4 regions of the Litchfieldia luteola genome follow, and region 4 is predicted to be linked to each of the others. Evidence: predicted binding sites of a transcription regulator. Region 4 holds the regulator's gene; each other region holds the start of a gene.

Evidence for each region. The regulator Rex, encoded in region 4, represses fermentation and respiration genes when NADH is low (regulators of the CRP and FNR family bind a similar motif). The targets are predictions, from matches to a motif close to TTGTGAAATATTTCACAA.
Region 1: J2Z26_RS09705 (cytochrome c oxidase subunit 2A) is a predicted target of Rex. The motif match lies at 3,383-3,400, and genes of this name have one in related genera.
Region 2: J2Z26_RS14865 (DoxX family membrane protein) is a predicted target of Rex. The motif match lies at 2,605-2,622, and genes of this name have one in related genera.
Region 3: nirB (nitrite reductase large subunit NirB) is a predicted target of Rex. The motif match lies at 3,270-3,287, and genes of this name have one in related genera.

Annotation. Positions count from the first base shown of each region.
Region 1 covers NZ_JAGGKM010000003.1:244,108-249,431, reverse strand. Annotated here, with positions in the region: gene J2Z26_RS09730 (type III polyketide synthase) at 1-50, opposite strand, end outside; gene J2Z26_RS09725 (GNAT family N-acetyltransferase) at 318-866, shown strand; gene J2Z26_RS09720 (chemotaxis protein CheX) at 983-1,438, shown strand; gene J2Z26_RS09715 (PRK06851 family protein) at 1,471-2,556, opposite strand; gene J2Z26_RS09710 (hypothetical protein) at 2,660-2,890, opposite strand; gene J2Z26_RS09705 (cytochrome c oxidase subunit 2A) at 3,544-3,696, shown strand; gene J2Z26_RS09700 (cytochrome c oxidase subunit II) at 3,761-4,234, shown strand; gene J2Z26_RS09695 (b(o/a)3-type cytochrome-c oxidase subunit 1) at 4,231-5,324, shown strand, end outside.
Region 2 covers NZ_JAGGKM010000005.1:46,666-51,989, forward strand. Annotated here, with positions in the region: gene J2Z26_RS14845 (two-component system sensor histidine kinase NtrB) at 1-253, shown strand, start outside; partial or broken gene J2Z26_RS14850 (antibiotic biosynthesis monooxygenase family protein) at 271-580, shown strand; gene J2Z26_RS14855 (hypothetical protein) at 577-948, shown strand; gene sda (sporulation histidine kinase inhibitor Sda) at 956-1,156, shown strand; gene J2Z26_RS14865 (DoxX family membrane protein) at 1,979-2,524, opposite strand; gene J2Z26_RS14870 (cytochrome ubiquinol oxidase subunit I) at 2,871-4,232, shown strand; gene J2Z26_RS14875 (cytochrome d ubiquinol oxidase subunit II) at 4,245-5,279, shown strand.
Region 3 covers NZ_JAGGKM010000006.1:157,941-163,264, reverse strand. Annotated here, with positions in the region: gene J2Z26_RS17525 (glutamine--tRNA ligase/YqeY domain fusion protein) at 189-1,844, shown strand; gene J2Z26_RS17520 (ATP-binding protein) at 1,984-3,249, shown strand; gene nirB (nitrite reductase large subunit NirB) at 3,399-5,324, shown strand, end outside.
Region 4 covers NZ_JAGGKM010000014.1:4,352-9,675, reverse strand. Annotated here, with positions in the region: gene J2Z26_RS21630 (CPBP family intramembrane glutamic endopeptidase) at 1-344, shown strand, start outside; gene J2Z26_RS21625 (YdiK family protein) at 374-577, shown strand; gene tatC (twin-arginine translocase subunit TatC) at 597-1,346, opposite strand; gene J2Z26_RS21615 (twin-arginine translocase TatA/TatE family subunit) at 1,390-1,575, opposite strand; gene J2Z26_RS21610 (redox-sensing transcriptional repressor Rex) at 1,606-2,244, opposite strand; gene moaC (cyclic pyranopterin monophosphate synthase MoaC) at 2,241-2,762, opposite strand; gene J2Z26_RS21600 (ABC-F family ATP-binding cassette domain-containing protein) at 3,007-4,944, shown strand; gene tsaD (tRNA (adenosine(37)-N6)-threonylcarbamoyltransferase complex transferase subunit TsaD) at 5,173-5,324, opposite strand, start outside.

The DNA of each region.
Region 1 (5,324 bases), on a different contig from region 4:
GACAATTCGAAACGGGGAATACTTTCCCCCACAGAGATTATCTTCGGCATAATTCACCTCGAAACAATTTAGTACTGTTATGATTTCCATTCAATTCCTGTTCTATGTAACTACATTTTAGCGCAAAAAAAAGCCTTCCTAAATCTAGACTTAGGAAAGCTAACGTTTTAAAGGAGTTTGTTGCTTTGTTGTTGTGCATTTTCATTATAAGGGATTAAACACTATGAATCATTAGCTAAAATATGTTAATTCCTAACCGGTTCGATTCTAATTAAATGTAATCTTAAGAGTACATACTAAGCTGGAGGTGATTTTTTGTGATAACAGCACAAAATGAAGGTACTTTTGATTTTGTAACTAAAGACGGTATGAATGCTGTTATAAGACCAGTAACTTCACTGGATGCGTCACAGTTAACTGAAAAGGTGAAGGATATCATAAAAGAGGGACTTATTCAAAAAGAAAAGCCCAGAACAGTAGATGAAGAATTAGAATATATCAAAATGATGAAAGAAAATAATAACATGTATATTTGTGTTGAAATAAATAGAGAAGTGATGGGGATTGCTCGCCTTGTTAGAGGTGAATTAGAAATGAAAAAACATGTTGCCCTCTTTAGAACATGGCTTACGCCAAGTGCCCAAGGCAAAGGGATCGGTAAAGCAATTATGGAGTATACAAAAGAGTGGGCTGTTAAATATGACGTTGAGAAAATATGCCTAACAGTTTTTGCAAGAAATGAAATTGCGTATAATCTTTATAAAAAATATGGTTTTGTACATGAAGGCACGCAAAAAAGGCAGGTCTACTTCAATGGGGAATACGATGATGAGGTACATATGGCCTATTTTACAAACACTCAGTAAATGCTGGGTGTTTTTTATCGTTATTTTTATAAAATTTTGATTTTTTAAGGTAGTTTTTTGTCGAAATGTGTTATTATATAAAAAATACATGTTGTCTAATATGGAGGGGATACATCATGACGTTAACTGCAAATGTAACAAATGTTCTCAACAGCACAATTGAAGCGGTAAAATCAGTTATACCTGCCTCATTACATATAGAAAGTCCAAGTTTGTTTACTGAACCTGTTGTTCAGTCATCTATTGGAGTGCTTATTGGAATGACTGGGGATATTAGAGGCCGATTAATAATTGAAGCCGAACAAAGTGTATTTAGCGGAATCGGTGAAATGATGTTCGGGATGCCGATAGAGGGTGAAATGCTTGATTCTTTCACTGGGGAACTAGGGAACATGATTGCAGGCAATCTTTCTACACATGTTTCCCAAAAAAATATTATCATGGACATTACTCCTCCAACCGTAATTGTAGGACAATCAAAGATGTTTGGCTTTGACAAGGCATTTAGAGTTCCTGTACAGTTTGAAGATAAAAGAGAGCTTCAAATCATCTTAATGTTAGAAATTAAGTAAGGAGGTACTGTAAAAGTGCCTCCTATTATTATCTAAAATTTGGATATTTCCTTTATAATTTCTTCTCTTTTTTTATCTACCGCAGTGAAATCCATTGCTTCTTTATAATAATCCTCTAGCTTATCGTGAAGTCGTTTTGCTTCACTTAAGAAATTGGTACCTAATGTCATCTTACTTTTATAATTTGTATTAAGCTCTCCAATTTCTTTCTTACAGCGAACCTCGATGTCTGTATCCATACAGAGTTTAAACATATCAACTACTACATCTCCACTACGAAAAGGGTCAACTATGTGTGGCGCTGTTCCGTCTACAACTGAAACACCTAGCCCTGGAATAACAACCATATCTACACTATTTGGGTCAAAAGCACACTGGAAATATTCAACGGACAATCCTCTGTCTTCTGCATTTTTACCAATCTTCTTCATTAAAGTGGATTTTCCGCTTCCGGGTCTCCCTTTAATTATGAATCTTTTTTCCAGATCTTCTGTTATATTATCTATAAAATTAACTGCGCCTTTTGGAGTTGCCGCACCAAAAAATCTTTTTCTTACAGTTGGATTCTTTTCTTCTTGGAAAGGAGCGCAAAAGATGTTTTCAATTAATCCATTCGTTACTTGATCGGCCTTCTTAAAATCCATAGCTGATAAATAAATTTCTTCTCTATCTAAATGGATTTTCTTCGCTTCAGCAAACACTTTATAGGCTGCTGAGAAGTTTTCTGAAATATCATCAGTTAACTCAATAATTTCTCTTTTATTTTTTAGTAGTTGATAATCATTACGGTATTGACCTAAATCAATTACCTTTTCAACCACTCCTGGATACTTTGGTTCAACAACATGTGGAGCAGTTCCATCAACAAATCCAAGTTTCGACGAAGGAACAATAAGGCCATCAATGGAATGATTATCCGAGGAGCAATGTAAATACTCAAGACTATAGCCTTTTTCCATTAGAAATAGTCCAACTTTTCTCATGAATGTTGACTTTCCAGTACCTGGCCCACCTTTAAAAATATAAAGCTTCTCTAAGCCCTTTAGCGCTTCATCATAGAGTGAATAAAATCCCTGACTTGAATTAGATCCAGCATAGTAATTTTTGATTTGTACCATAATTAACATATACCTCCTTGTAGACACGTGCCTACAATAAGGTATGGTGCTGTTCATAAAAGTGTGATAAGTGAATTACAACTAGTTAAATCCCTTCAACATCCTAACTATCTTGCGAACTGAAAATAAGATGATCATAGCTGTTATTATGTACTCTGTTTAACTCCTCTAACTTAAATATTAATAATTCATGGTCACCATCCATGGTTAAATGATTGTCCTTCATATAGTTATGCATTGCATTTCTTGCGTTTTCTTCAGTAGTAAAGATACCCACTAAGTTTGAGCTCTCTCCGCAATCACTACAACCAATATCGACTACAACAAAATACAAATGTACCCCCTCCTTCTATATATTAAAATAGTATATCAAGATTACATAAAAAGAAACGTACCCAAGAGAGTACGTTACGACTTTGAATTAGAACTTGTATTGTGAACATTTATTTCTATCACTTTTACCTCGGCAGCACCACAGTGAAGACAACTTTTCTGTTCCACCTCAATAAAGGTTAAACAATTCGAACAATAATATTTAATCAAGTTTATCACCTTTCTTTCCTACAATATATGCAATACTGTAGTTAAAACGTTAAGCAAAGATTTTCAAACAGCCAAAATCGTAGATAACCATAGTTAAAAATAAATTTATAGTTCTGTAGATAAGTTTGAAACTTTCTCTAATATGTGTTCGTCTAATTAGTATCCCTATCTTTTTTTATATAAGTGAAGGCTCCTAGTATCTAGCTAGGAGCCTTTTCTTTGTTTTTGGACGTTTCCTCCAAACTTCACTTGTCACATTATGTTCACAAATACCCCCATAACAATGTGATATATATCACTGATGTTTCAATTTTTCCCTATTAAAATAGTGAATATAGAAGGAATGAACAATTTATGACATCCTTTAAAGCACCTAGTTTTTCATTTATTTTTTTGTATTATGAAAGTGTAATCATTGATAATTTTTAAGGGGGTTGAATGACTATGCCGAAAATTGAAACTGAAAAGAAAATTAAAGTGGAAGATAGTTCTTCATTGAAGGGAACATTAGCTTCGGTATTCTTACTAGGTTTTTTCCTAATAGTAACATGGGTGGGTGTTTACTTCCTATTTTTAGACCGTGTTCACAACTTATAGTCAAGAATTTTTATGGTACTTAACTTTTTAATTACTCATGTTTTGGAAGGGGAGAAGAAACGCAATGCATATGCATAAATTTGAGAAAATTTGGTTGACGTTTGGTATTGGAACACTTTTAGTATTTTTAACAACCGTAGGCGTTGGTGCTTTTTATATGGGTACACAGCCTGCTAGCTGTCTAGTAACGATTGATCCTGAAAAGGTTCGTGAAACGGCACCTTTTGATAACCCTGGTTTAAGGCACATAGAAGGTAACAAATATGAATTAAACATTGTTACTTCAGCTTTTGCTTTTACACCAAATCAGATCCAAATTCCTAAAGGGGCTGAAGTGGTAATCAACGTAACGACAACGGATGTTGTTCACGGATTCCAAGTTGCCGGAACTAATATCAATATGATGGTTCATCCTGGATACATTAACACTTACACTCAAAAGTTCGATAAAACTGGAGAATATTTAATTCTATGTAACGAATATTGTGGAGCTGGACACCACTTAATGAGTGCGAAAATTGAGGTGGTAGAACAATGATGAATACTGTATCAAAGGTTAATTCGCGTGACGGCAAACTGGCAATGGCCCATATTTATGTAGCATTTATCGCTTTATTTCTAGGTGGTTTTGCTGGTTTATTACAAACTCTAGTCCGTTCAGGAGAATTCACATTACCTGCGGGTATTGGATATTATCAATTACTTACTGTTCATGGTGTATTATTAGGTCTTGTACTTACTACATTCTTTATAATAGGTTTTCTTTTCGCATCGTTAAGTAAGACAGCGGGAACATTGTCTGATAAGGTTCGACTATCAGGCTGGATTGGTTTTTGGTTTATGACAGTAGGAACATCTATGACTGCTACTACAATTTTATTAGGTAAGGCTTCAGTCCTTTATACTTTCTATGCACCTCTAATGGCTCATCCGGCATTTTATCTTGGATTAACACTAGTTGTTGTAGGAAGCTGGATTAGCGGATTTGGAATGTTTTCACACTTTGGAAAATGGAAAAAAGCTAATCCTGGTGCTGTTACACCTTTACTTGCTTTTATGGCAGTTATTACTATGATTCTTTGGTTAGTGGCGACATTAGGAGTTGCTGCTGCTGTATTAATTCAATTTTTACCATGGTCACTAGGACTAGTGGAAACAATAGATGTATTGATTAGTAGAACACTATTCTGGTATTTTGGTCACCCACTAGTATATTTCTGGTTACTGCCTGCCTATATGGCTTGGTATGTTGTTATACCTAAAGTTATTGGTGCAAAAATATTCTCAGATGCTTTAGCTAGACTTTCATTTGTGCTATTCTTACTATTCTCAATTCCTGTTGGATTTCACCATCAGTTAACTGAACCAGGTATTGATCCAGCATGGAAATTTTTACAAGTTGTGTTAACATTTATGGTAATTATCCCTTCACTAATGACAGCATTCTCAATGTTTGCAACGTTCGAAATGTATGGAAGATCTAAAGGAGCAACTGGTCTTTTCGGATGGTTTAGAAAATTACCATGGGGAGATGCACGTTTCTTCGCACCGTTTATGGGTATGTTAATCTTTATTCCAGCAGGTGCCGGTGGTGTCATTAATGCATCTCACCAAATGAACCAAGTTGT
Region 2 (5,324 bases), on a different contig from region 4:
TGGTCAAATCACCATCCGAACCCTGCTTACAAAAAATACCCTGCAAATATCTGTCCAAGATAATGGGAAAGGTATGGACATGGAAACAAAGAAAAGACTGTTCACTCCGTTTTTTACTACAAAAGAAAAAGGGACAGGCATTGGGTTAGCTGTTTGTCTGAAAATTATTCAAAACCATGGTGGTATTATTGAAGTGCTAAGTAAACCTGGTGAAGGGTCTACTTTTATTATTGTACTTCCGATAGAACTATAGATTTGGAGATGAAGCAAGTGTATATTGTTCATTCAACCTTTGAAATTCCAGCAATGGATAAGGTGGAGGAAGTTATACAGATCTATAAAAACCGTTCTCGCTCAGTGGACAAAGCAGAAGGGTTTTTTGCAATTTCAGCTATTGCAAAATCAAAAGAAACCAAACTATTTAACTGTACAATTAACCTTCGACACGAAGGAGAGTTATATGAAATGGGTAACAAGTGAAGAATTTAAGAAAATTCATGAGCTTGAAAAAAAATACCCGGACCAAGAACTTGCACAAGTGATACCAAAAGTGGAACAATATAAGGTGGTGGCAACATGAGCACCTATAACATAGATTCAATTATTGATGAGGTTGTATCCGATATTTACGCTGCTTATCCCGAATTACTTACAAGATTCGGTGAACATGGTAAAAAGAAATGCCGTGAAGACAATCAGCATCATTTTAATACACTTGAAGTGGCCTATAAATTAAACAATGACCAAGCGTTCCTTGATTATACGGAGTGGTTAAACACACTATTAACCAGCCGTGGCATGAAATCAGAGCACATCATTGATAATTATATAAGAATAAAACAAGCAATAGCTGGTAAAGGACTCGAAGGTAAAGAAGATTTTTACCATGAATGCTTATCAAAAGCCATACAAGTTTTAGAGAACAAAGCAGTGCCTGAGCCAGGTTGACTAGCTAATGCTATCATTACTTCTAGAGAGTAATAATAAAGACAAAGGGGTAAATCTAGAGTTGAAGATATCAGATTCGAAGTTAATTGAAGCTTATTATAGTGCCATAGAATTGAAGTTGAGTCATGAGTTCATTTCTATGTTAGAAGAAGAATTACGTAAGAGGAACCTTACAGAACAACTAGAATCTCGCGTAATGCAAAAATAGAGAATAATGTATAAGCCAAGCATTTTTTATCCCTTACAAACTAGGATCGCAGCTTATATAATTTAAAATAGATGATGGATCCTGCTAAGAAAATGGCGGGATTTTTTTATTGAAATAATCCTGGTAGATGGGTATAGGAGTAAATTTGCAATAATATGATGGCGTAAGTGAGTTTATGAGCCCTCGAAAGAGCAAAATGATCAAGTAGAAGTCACATAAATGAGTTTATGAGCCCTCGAAAGAGCAAAAAGAACAAATAGAGGTCGCATAAATGAGTATATGAGCCCTCGAAAGAGCAAAAAGAACAAATGGAGGTCGGATAAATGAGTTTATGAGCCCTCGAAAGAGCAAAATGATCAAGTAGAGGTCGCATAAATGAGTTTATGAGCCCTCGAAAGAGCAAAATAATCAAGCAGAGGTCACATAAATGAGTTTATGAGCCCTCGAAAGAGCAAAATGATCAAGTAGAGGTCGCATAAATGAGTTTATGAGCCCTCGAAAGAGCAAAAAGAACAAATAGAGGTCGCATAAATGAGTATATGAGCCCTCGAAAGAGCAAAATGAACAAGTACAGGTCACATAAATGAGTTTATGAGCCCTCGAAAGAGCAAAATCAACAGTATAGGTCACATAAAGTTTCAATGGTACAGAGAATCATTTCATTTCCCTTAACACTCTTTATTTACCTAGCAAGTACGATAAACATTGAAAAAGCTTAGAGAACTAATCTCTAAGCCTTTTAATGTTTATATATGACTCTCAAAAAGTCCCTCCCCCACCATCGGGTATGGTGGGAGGTTAGAGGGCAATGGAGGAATCAAACTAAGCAAGTTTTTCTTCTACAGTGCCTGTAGTAGTGCCTGTTTTATCATTTTTGTTGATTTTGAAGTTAGCTACTTTTCTTAAATATGGTAGTACGAAGTAGTCTGCACCGTAGCGGCCAGCGTTAGCACCTGCAGCTAGGACAATCACACCAAGTAAGATCATTTCAGGGTTTGTGCTCACTGTACCAGCGAACATGAACATGAAGTTCATCATTAGCCCGAAGAATGCAGCTGCAGTTGTTAAGCAACCTAGAAGTAATCCAAGACCTACTAGGAATTCTCCCCAAGGTATTAAGAAATTGATTAGTCCAACATTCGGAAGTGCAAAACCTTCTATGAACGCGTTATACATTGGGTAGATGGCTTCACCAGTTCCTTTATCTAGTACTGGATTTGCAACAGCATTTCCTAGATATCCACCTGCATCAAATCCACCAGTAATTTTTCCCCAACCTGCTGTCATCCAGCTCCAACCAAGAAATATACGAATAAGTGCTAAAGCTCCAGCTACGATACGGTTTTCTCTTAAGAAGTTGTTAATCATTTTGATCCTCTCCTTGAAGGATTTATTTGTTTTTCTTTACACTTAAATCATAATCGATTGTGAAGGGTTTCACAATATACTTGTGAATTAGTTCACAATCTATTCATAAAGATTTGAACAATTTGTTTCATTCAAAAAAAGAGCAAGGAAACAGGCACTGAGACTGGTGGACATGGGGCCAGGAGAACCGTCCCCTTGGCACCACCTTGGCACCTCCCTTTGGCACCTCCACAACGAAAAAATTTTTTACATATTAATGGTTTAATTGGAAATAATTATCAAGATGTTATCACGATAGGAACCAGGGGGACTGTCCCCATGGCTCTCACGAGAGGATGTATGTAAGATGGATGACTTACTGTTAGCCCGTTCATTATTCGGGACAACGATGGCCTTTCATATCATTTTTGCAACGATAGGGGTCGGCCTGCCATTGATGATGTTAATTGCAGAGCTTCTTTATCAAAAAACAAAGGATCAAGAGTATGTGGTAATGGCCAAGCGTTGGACGAAAACCTTTGCGGTACTGTTGGGAGTTGGTATTCCGACAGGAACGATTGCCGGCGTGCAGTTATCTCTGCTTTGGCCCGGTTTTATGGAAGTGGTCGGTCGAGTAATGCCTCTGCCTTTCCAAATTGAAATGTATGCATTTTTTATTGAGGCACTCTTCATGTCAATCTATGTATACGCTGCCGAAAGAATTGCTCCGTGGATGCGGATTCTAAGCTTGACCCTAGTAGCTATTGGAGCACTAGCTTCAGCTGTATTAATTACAAATGTCCATGCCTTCCAAGGGACACCAAGAGGATTCCGTTATGAAAATGGTCAGTATGTTGATATTGATCCGTGGGCTGCTTTTTTTAACCCAAGCTTCTTCGTAACAGCCGGGCATGTTGCTTTATCAGCGTACGTGGTTGGGGCGTTTGTTGTGACATCAGTGGCTGCTTATAAAATGATGAAAAATGAAGCAGGATCGCGCGTCTATAACTTTCATAAAAAAGCACTAAAGATAAGCCTAATTGTTGGTGGAATCTTCGCCTTTTTTACCGCGACAAATGGACATGAAGCCGCGCAATATTTACATGAATACCAACCTGAGAAGCTTGCTGCTGCGGAAGGGTTATTTGAGACACAATCACATGCACCACTTGCCATTGGTGGTTTTACGGATAGAGAAACACAGACCATAAAGTGGGGAATCGAAATTCCTTGGGCACTGAGTTATCTTGCTGGAGATAGCTTTGACACAGTTGTTGTAGGGTTAAATGATTTTCCAGAAGCAATGTGGCCTCCGCTATTTGTCCATACCTTATTTAATGCAATGGTTGGGATTGGCACTCTGCTGATCTTAGTACCGCTTTTCGTGTTTGCTTGGCGAAAAATACTAAAGAAAGACTACTATCCGAAGTGGATGCTTTGGGGACTAGTGACCATGGGTCCATTGGCAGTACTTGCGATTGAGTTTGGGTGGGTATTTGCGTGTACAGGACGTCAGCCGTGGGTCATTTACCGAGTCCTAACCACTGCTGCGGCATCAACGACCGCTACCAACTTAAACGTATTATTCATCTCATTTATCATTGTTTACATTATCTTAGGGATTGCTGTCGTCTCGGTATTGCTCTACTTCTTTAGAAGAAACACAGAATTAGACGATCTCGAACGAGCAGAAAAAAAGGGAGTCCCATTATTCAGTTCAAATTCATAGGAGGTTATGCGTATGGCTGATGCTCTTCTCGCAATTACCGTACTCTGGGGATTCGTCTTTATCTATGCAATTATGGCGACTATGGATTTTGGTGCCGGCTTTTGGGCAATGGTCTATATAAACCGTGAAAAAACAAAAGCCACGAATATTGCAAACCGCTATTTATCTCCTACGTGGGAAGTGACCAACACATTCATCGTTGCTTTAGTTATTGCTGTTTATAGCCTGTTCCCTAGGGCTGCATACAGCCTAGGTACAATTTTACTTATCCCTGGAAGCTTGATTTTACTTTTATTAGCATTGCGAAGTGCATTCTTAGTGTTTTCAAATATTGCGACTGACTATCGAAAGCCACTGACCTACATCTCGGGTATCACAGGTATCATTATCCCAGGGATATTAATAAGTGTTCTGCCTGTTACGCAGGGGCAATATGTAGATGTTAAAGATATTACAGCTAATTTAGACCTTACTGCGTTACTAACAAGTCCCAATGTGTATGCATTTATTGGCTTTGCTATAAGCAGTACACTCTTTCTTTCATCTTTATTATTAGCTGATTACTCAAAAGCTTCAAATGAAATGGAGGCATACCGTGTTTACCTCAGAGACGGTAAGATAATGGGTCCTATTTCTCTAGTGATGGCCTTTCTAATCATGATCACATTACAGAATGAGGCAACCTGGTTATTCGATAAAATGATGGAAGACCTTCCACTCCTGATCTTATCCGTTGCCTTCTTTTTAATTGTTGGAATTGGCCTTTACGCACCAAACCCGTTCCGAAAAGGTGTGAAAGGGATGCCGAGGTTATCGGTGATTGCCGTTACAATTCAGTATTTAATCGCAAGTTATGTCTACGGAAAAGCACATTTGCCATACATTATATATCCTAATGTAACAATCGAGTCAGCTTTTACGGACCCAAATTCATTTAGAGCGGTGTTTATCACCTACATCATTGGCTTTGCGATTTTATTTCCTGGCTTTATTTACTTTTGGAGCTTATTTATGAATGACAAACGCTATTTAAGGCAAAAGGGATAGTCTAATTGTTCCAGTATTTAACGCTTTGTATCTGTGATGAAATGA
Region 3 (5,324 bases), on a different contig from region 4:
TTCAATGAGACCTACAGTAGTAAAGGTCTTTTTTGCGTTAATTAAAACGTTTATTCCCCACCTATCATGGAAAAAGTGAGAGTATAGGCGAAATTTATGCTCAGCATAGATATATCTTAATTTTTATGATATAACTACTATTATTAAATTGGTTTTGACAATGTAGGCTAGAGAAAGGTTGAGGTCGGATGGAAGAAAACAATACAACATCATCAAATTTCATAAAAAATATCATTACTGAAGACTTGAAATCCGGAAAACACAAAGAAATCATTACACGTTTTCCACCAGAACCTAATGGATATTTACATATTGGACACGCTAAATCAATCGTAATAAACTTCGGGTTAGCTGACGAATTTAACGGGAAAACAAACCTTCGTTTTGATGATACGAACCCTTTAAAAGAGGATGTAGAATTCGTTGAATCAATTAAAGAGGATGTAAAATGGCTAGGATATGAGTGGGAGGAGCTCCACTACGCATCAAACTATTTCGATGAAATGTATGATCGCGCTGTACTTCTAATTAATAAAGGTCTTGCATACGTTGAAGATTTATCAGTTGATGAAATCCGTGAGTACCGTGGGACACTAAAAGAGCCAGGGAAAGAGAGTCCTTCAAGAAGCCGTAGTATTGAAGAAAATCTTGATTTGTTCGAACGCATGAAAAACGGAGAGTTCCAAAATGGAGAAAAAGTACTTCGTGCAAAAATAGATATGTCTTCTCCTAATATTAACCTGAGAGATCCTGTCATTTATCGTATTTCACATGCAACTCACCATAATACTGGTGATAAATGGTGCATCTATCCTATGTACGCATATGCACATCCACTTGAGGATGCGATTGAAGGAATTACTCATTCTATTTGTACGTTAGAGTTTGAAGATCAACGCCCATTATACAACTGGGTTGTTGAACATTGTGAAATGGATGCGAAACCACAGCAAATTGAATTTGCTCGTTTGAATGTAACGAACACTGTCATGAGTAAGCGTAAGCTAAAGCAATTAGTTGATGAAAAGTATGTGGATGGCTGGGATGACCCACGTATGCCAACTATCTCAGGTCTTCGCCGTAAAGGCTATACACCAGAATCTATTCGTAATTTCTGTCGTGAAACAGGTGTGGCAAAAAACTATGGTGTAGTAGATGTTCAAATGATGGAGCACTTTATCCGTGAAGATTTAAAACTGAAAGCACCACGTACAATGGGTGTTTTAAAGCCATTAAAAGTTGTGATCACGAATTATCCTGAAAATCAGGTTGAAATGCTTGATGCAGAAATTAACCCAGAAGTTCCGGAAATGGGTACTCGTCAAATTCCATTCTCTAGAGAAATTTATATTGAACAAGATGACTTCATGGAGGATCCTCCTAAAAAGTACTTCCGACTGTTTCCAGGGAACGAGGTTAGACTTAAGCATGCTTATTTTATAAAATGTGAAGAAGTTATCAAGGACGATGAAGGCAATGTGGTAGAGCTTCGTTGTACGTATGATCCTGAGACAAAGAGTGGTACAGGATTTACAGGACGTAAAGTTAAAGGAACACTTCACTGGGTCGAGGCAACTCAAGCAATCGCTGCCGAATATCGAATTTATGAGCCTTTAATTCTTGATGAAGAGCAAGGTGAGGGTGAATCCTTCTTGGATAATGTTAATCCAAATTCGCTTGAAATTGTTCAAGGCTTTGTTGAACCAAATATGAAAGATGCAAAGCCACAAGATAAATTTCAATTCTTTAGACATGGCTATTTCAATGTTGACCCTAAGCATACGACTGAAGAAAAACTCGTTTTTAATCAGATTGTAAGCTTAAAGAGTTCATTTAAACTTTAATATCAGATAAAAAAGCTGTTGACTAAAATCAACAGCTTTTTTGAGTTTATTCTCACATATATCCCTGAAGAGAAAGGGGAAATGACAAGTTTTGTCGTATCTATAAGTAATACTTAAATTGCCCTGGGGGTACGCCATCATGCTTGTTGAAAAATTATTACTACACGTATTGATTATTTTAATGCCAATATTCATATATAATTTTTTCTTTGCAAAAAAGCGTTTTGGTAAGTCTCCATACTTTTGTGGTATGTTACAAGGAATTTCAGTCACCCTTTGTTTGCTTTTTTCATTTGAAGCCTATGGTCTATATTGGGATCTTCGTTATGTGCCGCTTGTGTTAGCCTCTTTATATGGAGGGCCAGTGGCAAGTGTAATCGTTTTATGTGCCTATTTTGGTGTAAGAACATATATTGGCGGAGATGCATTGCCTATTGGATACCTTAGCGGGATATTAGCTGTTATGGTCCCCTTTTTATATTCTTTTAAGTTTATGAGTTATCCCGCGAAAAAAAGAATCAGGATGGCTGTATTAGTTGGTGTATGGCCAATGCTAGTAATGCTAGCAATGCTAGGTACCCATTTAGTGATAACTGGTGATGAATCTGCTGTTAACTACGACATTATTAAAAATGTATTAATATTTGGAGCGATACAGGTAGTATCAATCTGGATTGCTTCCCGAATTAATGAGTCGATGATAGAAAATGAATTGATGAAACAAGAAATAGCAAGAGCAGAAAAGCTAAACACTTTAGGGGAACTTGCTGCTTCTATTGCTCATGAAGTAAGAAACCCCTTAACAGTAGTAAAGGGATTTCTTCAGCTTATGCATAAACAGGAAAAGGGGCAAAATCATACGTATCTCACCTTGGTATTAAGTGAGCTTGGACGGGCAGAATCAATTATTAATGATTACTTAAATTTTGCTAAGCCGCAATTTGAAAAAATTGAGGAATGTAACCTTACTGAAATACTTACAGATATATCGATATTGCTAGAACCTCTTGCAAATAAAGACGGGGTGAATCTGGAGTATTCTTTGGAAGAAGATATTTATGTCATTACAGATCGCAATCAAGTTAAACAAGCATTCATTAATCTTATTAAGAATGCCATTGAGGCAACAAATGATGGTGGATGTGTATCAGTGACCCTGAAAATAGAAAATGAGCAAGCTTTTATCCTTATTCGTGATACTGGAAAAGGGATGAGTGAGGAAGAGCTATCTAGAATAGGTACATTATTTTACACAACAAGAGATAAAGGGACTGGATTAGGGACAACGGTCTCTCTAAGGATTATTGAATCGATGGGTGGGCAAATCGACTATAAAAGTGAGCAGAATGTAGGAACAGAAGTAATTGTGTTACTACCAGCCATTCAAAAAGAGTCTTCGAAATGAAGTCTTTTTTTTCGTCAATATTGTGAAGGTGTTCACAAATTCTGATTGAATTGTGATAAATGTCACACCATAAAGCTTGCTCCCATCTTAAAATATCAATATAAACAGTTTTGTGAAATAATGAGCAAACATCGATAGGAGGACTACACATGAGCAAGAAAAAGTTAGTCTTAGTTGGGAATGGAATGGCTGGTGTTAGAACAATTGAGGAAATCATTAAGCTAGCACCTGATAAATATGATATTACAATTTTTGGGGAAGAGCCGCATCCAAATTACAATAGAATTCAATTATCAAATGTTTTACAAGGGAAGACAACGCTCCAAGGTATCATTATGAATGACTGGGATTGGTATAAAGAGAACAATATTAACCTCTTAACTGGAGAAGAAGTTTTAAAGATAGAGGAGGATAAAGTTCATTCAAAGAATCATACGGTTGATTTTGATGAGCTCATTATCGCAACTGGTTCAAAACCGTTTATCTTACCTATACCAGGTGCTACTAAAGAAGGGGTCATTGGATTTAGAACAATACAAGATTGCAAGGATATGTTTGAAACTTCTACAGCCTATAAGCGAGCAGTTGTCATCGGTGGTGGTCTACTTGGACTTGAAGCTGCTAGAGGTCTACTAGATTTAGGAATGGATGTCCATGTTGTTCATTTACCATCATATTTAATGGAGAAACAGCTAGACCCAGCTGCATCAACCATGCTGCAGAAAGAGTTAGAACAACAAGGCATCAAGTTTTTAATGAACAAACAAACCGTAGAGATAGTAGGAAATACAAGAGTTGAAGGATTAAAGTTTATAGATGGCACAAGTATAGAAGCAGATCTTGTTGTTATGGCCATTGGCATAGTACCTAATTCAAACTTGGCGAAAGAAACAGGGTTATATGTTAATAGAGGAATTGTTGTAAATGACTTTATGGAAACAAATTGTGAAAATATTTTTGCTGTCGGTGAGTGTGCTGAGCATAGAGAAGTAACGTATGGTCTAGTTGCTCCACTATATGAACAAGCAAAGGTACTCGCTGCACGTATTACAGGTAAACCAACAAAACCTTATGAAGGTTCAGTTACTGGAACTCAACTAAAGGTTGCTGGTATTGACTTATTTTCAGCAGGAGAGATTTTAGATGATCCTTCTACAAAATCAATAAAGATGCATAACGAGTTTGATGGAGTCTATAAAAAGATTTTAATCCGAGAAAATCGAATCGTAGGTATCGTTTTATATGGTGATACAAGTGATAGTACAAAGCTATTTAGAATGCTTGCTAAGAAAGAAGATATCAGCAACTTAACGAGCGTAGCCATTTTAAGTAATGGAGACGGAGGCACTACTACTTCTGACGATATTTCAACAATGCCAAGTGATGAGATTGTATGTGGCTGTACTGTAGTTACAAAAGGGACAATTGTTCAGGCGGTCAAGGAACAGGGTGTAACAAGTGTAGAAGAAGTTGGTGGTTGTACGAATGCTGGACGTTCTTGTGGACGATGTAAACCACTTATTTCTAATATCCTATCCCACACATTAGGCGATCAGTTCAAGGCTACCTCTACAAAAAAATCACTTTGTGGCTGTACAACAAATAGCCGAGAAGAGATTGTAGCTGAAATAAAGGAAAAAGGATTAACAACAATTAAAGAAGTTATGTATGTGCTTGGGTGGAAAAATGAAGAAGGATGTTCGAAGTGCCGACCAGCACTGAATTATTTCTTAGGTATGATTTTCCCAGAAGAGTATATTGATGATCGTAACTCTAGGTTAGTAAATGAAAAATTGCACGCAAATATTCAAAAGGATGGCACCTATTCTGTTGTTCCAAGAATGTATGGTGGGGTAACAAGTGCACAAGATTTAAAGAAAATTGCTGAGGTAGCAGAGAAATATAATGTCCCACTTGTGAAACTGACAGGCGGTCAACGAATTGGTTTATTCGGAGTGAAAAAAGAAGACCTGACCAGTGTATGGAAAGATCTCGATATGCCTTCAGGATATGCGTATGGAAAGACTTTACGAACAGTTAAGACGTGTGTCGGATCACAGCACTGTCGATTTGGA
Region 4 (5,324 bases):
TTATCGTTACATCTATTATCGGACCTATTCTTGAGGAGATTATTTTTAGAAAAATTATTTTTGGATCATTTTATCGAAAATTCAATTTCTGGATCTCTGCTTTCCTAAGTTCAGTTATCTTTGCACTTGTTCATATGGAACCAGAGCACTTGTTATTATATTCAGCTATGGGCTTTACCTTTGCATTTCTTTACGTAAAGACAGGGCGTTTGCTTGTACCTATATTCGCTCATGTAGCCATGAATACACTTGTCGTAGTCGTGCAAACTATTTTTGCAGAGGATATTGAAAGGATTATGAAAGAAGCAGAGAAAATGCAATCTTTCATATCTTTCTTATTATAGGTTAACGGAACTTCACTGGAGGACTTACAATGCGTCGAACATCACCCTTTTTCATGGGAATTATGTATACACTAATGGGATTACTATTCACTTATTTAGCCGTAGAAAGTGTTGAAGATACAATCTGGAATTTTGGAACCATTCTACTGATCGCTGTAGCTACTTTTGACTTTGGAGTAGCCATTCGAATGTTTTCCTTAAATAATAAAATCAAACAGCTTAAAAATAAATAAACCTCCCAAATCGGGAGGTTTATTTTTGTTCATTTTGATAGAGCATTTCTGCTTTCTTCGCTTTCCGATATGCACCTTTAGATACAAGAATACTGATTTCATATAGTCCAAACAACGGAAGAGTTACCATCATATGTGACAACAGTTCAGGTGGAGTTATAAACGCTCCAATGACTAAGAGGACAAAGTACGCATACTTTCGTACTTTCACCAAAAACATTGGAGTTACAATTCCAAGCCTTGTTAAAAACATAATAACTACTGGCATTTGGAAAAGTAGCCCAAATGGAAGAGTTAGTTGAAAAAGAAACTGAAAGTACTCATTAATTCCGATCACTTGATTTATGTCTAACCGATCAGCAAGTCTTCCCATAAAGTCAAAAACGAACGGGAAAAGAATAAAGTAAGAAAAGGAAATACCCACTAGAAACAGAAATACAGAAATGGGAATATAACTCAAGGTTACTTTGCGTTCTTTTTCGTAAAGTCCTGGACTAATGAAAGCCCATAATTGATATAAGATAATGGGTGAAGTGATTACAAATGCTATAATAAAAGCAAATTGCATATATATTTTAATTGGGTCCGCAGGGCGAAACGAGTTCATCGTTAATTCCTTAGCTTCGTCCGCATGTTGTAAATATACAATTATCGGTTCTGCTAAGAAAAAGCCACCAACCATAGCCAGGAAAAAGAAAACGACTATATATATCAGTCGTTTTCGAAGCTCACCTATATGGTCATATACGGACATTTCTTTTTCTGTCATAATGAATCATCCTAACCACAACTAAAGCATTTTAAATCAAAAGTTATTTTAGTTCTTCATTTTTCTTTTTGTCCTCGTCTTCATCATCAGCTAAACCTTTTGTTGCGTTCTTAAATTCACGAAGTGTATTACCCGCTGCTTTTCCAAGCTCAGGTAATTTTCTAGGTCCAAAAATTAATAGTGCTACAAACACGATTAGTAGAAGGCTTCCAATTCCAATATTCGGCATATCCTTCACCTCCTTTAAAGGGATTCTTATTTATTCACTTGGATAATGTTTTAAGAAGTATACGAGTGACTGTAATTCTACTGCTAAATCAATATGATGTACCCTAATGTGCTCCGGAACATTTATTCGAGCTGGGGTAAAGTTCAATATTCCCTTTATCCCTTTTTGTATTAAGCGGTCTGTGATCGGTTGAGCTGACCCAACAGGTACAGTTAATATAGCAACCGTTACATTTTCAGGTAAACGTTCCTCTAGTTCATCTAAATGATAGACTGATACGCCACCAACTTCTGTTCCGATTTTTGATTGATCTACATCAAAAGCCAATTCTATTTTAGTATTATTGTTTTTAGAGAAGTTATAGTGCAAAAATGCAGTTCCTAAATTACCTACTCCAATTAACGTTACTGCAGTTAATTCATCTTGATCTAACGTTTTTCTGAAAAAGGATAACAGATAATTCACATTGTATCCATATCCTTTTTTTCCCAACGCTCCAAAATAGGAAAAGTCTCGGCGAATTGTTGCTGAATCCACTTTTACTGCCTCACTCAGTTCTGCAGAGGAAACTCTTAACTTTCCTGAGGCATGTAGGTTCTTTAAAAATCTATAGTATAACGGTAATCTTTTAGCAGTTGCTTGTGGTATTTTTGATTGATCTATATTCAACTTTCATCCCCCACATTCAAACCATCTAAAAGGCTTTCATCTCTTTTAAAGTCTCCGTTTTTACCACCTGTTTTTTCTATTAAGAAAGTAGGACCGATGATCATCCCTTTATCGACTGCTTTACACATGTCATATACAGTTAAGGCTGTTGCAGATGCAGCAGTTAGAGCTTCCATCTCAACACCCGTACTTCCCTTTGTCTTAACTTCAACACGTATAAGCAGATGATATTCTTCTTCTTCATTCTTCCAATTAAATGAAATATCTACCCCTTTTAATGCAAGTGGGTGACACATTGGAATAATATCAGAGGTTTTTTTGGCAGCCATAATTCCTGCTACTTGAGCAACAGCTAGCACATCACCCTTTTTAATTGCATTTTGGGTTATCTTTTCGTATATCTCTTTATTTACTTGAACACTCGACTTTGCAATTGCAGTCCGAATGGTACTCGTTTTATCTGTAATGTCTACCATTTTGGCACGACCTTGATCATTAAAATGAGTGAAAGACGACATATAAATCTCCTCCCATAGTAGACTATACACTATTTTACCTCGTCTGTCTTATGAAGTTCTGTGATTTATTTCACTTTCTTAGTTGCATCCTAATAAAATCCATATCGTTAAAGGAAAGAGTTTGTTCAAAGTTTTGACACAATTGTGATATGGGTATTTTTAGTATTACTCTAATGCTGTATAATAAGTTGCCCTCTCAAGCTCTGATAAGATACACTTAGCTTATACTAAGAGGTGAATAAACATGATTTTATTACAAGTAAATCAGCTAAAAAAATACTTTGGTGCTGATCTTATTTTATCTAATATAAAACTAGAAGTACAATCAAGAGATAGAATTGCCCTTGTAGGAAGAAATGGTGCGGGTAAATCTACACTACTAAAAATTATTTCCGGGCAAATGTCCCATGATGGTGGAGAAATCATTAAGCCAAAAAACCTCTCAATCAACTACTTAGCACAAGATACAGGTCTCGAATCAAGTCTGTCAATTTGGAATGAGATGTTGACTGTCTTTGCACCATTGAAAAAACTAGAAGCTGACCTAAGAGAACTTGAACAGAAAATGGGTGATCCCGATATCATCCAAAATGAAGCTAGTTATCAACGATTATTGGCTGAATATGACCAATTGCAAATAAACTTTAAAGAGCAAGGTGGCTACCAATATGAATCTGATATTAGATCCATTTTACATGGATTTAATTTCTCAGATTTTGATTACAATACGTCTATTTCATCTTTAAGTGGTGGGCAAAAGACGCGCTTAGCCTTATGTAAACTATTATTAACGAAACCTGACTTATTAATATTGGACGAGCCGACGAACCACTTAGATATTGCTACGTTAACATGGCTTGAACAATATCTGCAAGGTTATCAAGGAGCAATTCTCATCGTATCCCATGATCGCTATTTCCTGGATAAGGTTGTTAATCAGGTATATGAAATCTCTAGAACGACCTCAACAAAGTTTACTGGCAACTATAGTCATTACTTAAAACAAAAGGCTGAAAACTACGAGCTTGAGCTTAAGCGATATGAAAAGCAGCAAGATGAAGTTGCAAAACTAAAAGATTTTATTCAAAAAAACCTTGCTCGTGCATCCACAACAAAAAGAGCACAGAGCCGGAGAAAACAACTTGAAAGAATGGATATGATGTCTTCACCTCTCGGAGATGAAAAATCAGCTTCCTTTCTATTTGATATTGAAAGACAGAGTGGGAACGATGTCTTAAAAGGAGCAAATCTATCCATTGCTTATCCAGGCTCAAAGCCTACGATTAAGAATATATCATTTTCAATTAGTCGCAGTGACAGTATAGCGTTAGTCGGTCCAAATGGAATTGGAAAATCAACATTATTGAAAGCAATTATAAAAAAACTAACACCTGTTGATGGCCATTTTCAATTTGGCTCAAATGTTTCAATTGGGTATTATGACCAAGAACAGGCGAACCTGACTTCAAATAAGCGTGTCCTCAACGAGCTTTGGGATGAGTACCCTCTAAAAAATGAAAAAGATATTCGAACTGTGCTAGGAAATTTCCTATTTTCAGGAGATGATGTGTTAAAAACTGTATCCACTTTAAGTGGTGGTGAAAAAGCACGTCTTGCACTAGCTAAGCTGATGATGCAGAAAGCTAATTTCTTAATACTCGACGAGCCTACTAACCACTTAGATTTAGATAGCAAGGAAGTATTAGAAAACGCCCTAGTAGACTATCCGGGTACAATTCTATTTGTTTCACATGACCGTTATTTTATCAATCGAATTGCAACTAAAATATTTGAGTTATCCACAATTTCACTTACTGAATACCTTGGTGATTATGACTATTATGTGGAAAAAAAAGCTGAGATGGTTGAATTAGAAGCCCTCGAGAAGAAACAGGTTCCACAGCAGAAAAAAGTAGAAGAGAAGACAGACAAGCTCTCCTATGAACAAGAAAAAGAAGCTAAAAAGCTAGAGCGCCAACGGAAAAGAAGAATTGAAGAAATTGAAGTTGAAATATCGGAACTTGAAAGTAAAATTGAAGAAAATGATCAGTTACTATGTGATCCTGAGGTTTATCAAGACCATGAAAGAGTACAAGCTTTAAACGAGGAAACGGCAAAAGCAAACTCTAAACTAGAATTGTTAATGGCTGAATGGGAAACATTACACGAAATCAGTGGATAACCTCCACTGATTTTTATTTTCCACAATATTATTCACATTACTAGCCTTTAAAATAAGGTTATCAACGTACTTATCCACATTGTCCACAATAAAATCATAAGTTATCCACATTTTTTATCCATTATAAATGATTTGATTTGACTGGGATTCGGAAAGTTATGCACAAAACTGTTGATAACCCTGTGTATAAACAAAAAAAGCATGGATTTCTACAATCCATGCTTTTTTTTACCCATGTATCTCTAAATCTAGTCCAGGATTTGCATTTAAGGCATAATCCGAGCGTATTCCTTTATCATAGAGAATGCTACCTGCCGCTGCTATCATAGCTGCGTTATCGGTACAGAGTGAAAGCGGTGGGATAATAAGTTCTATCCCAT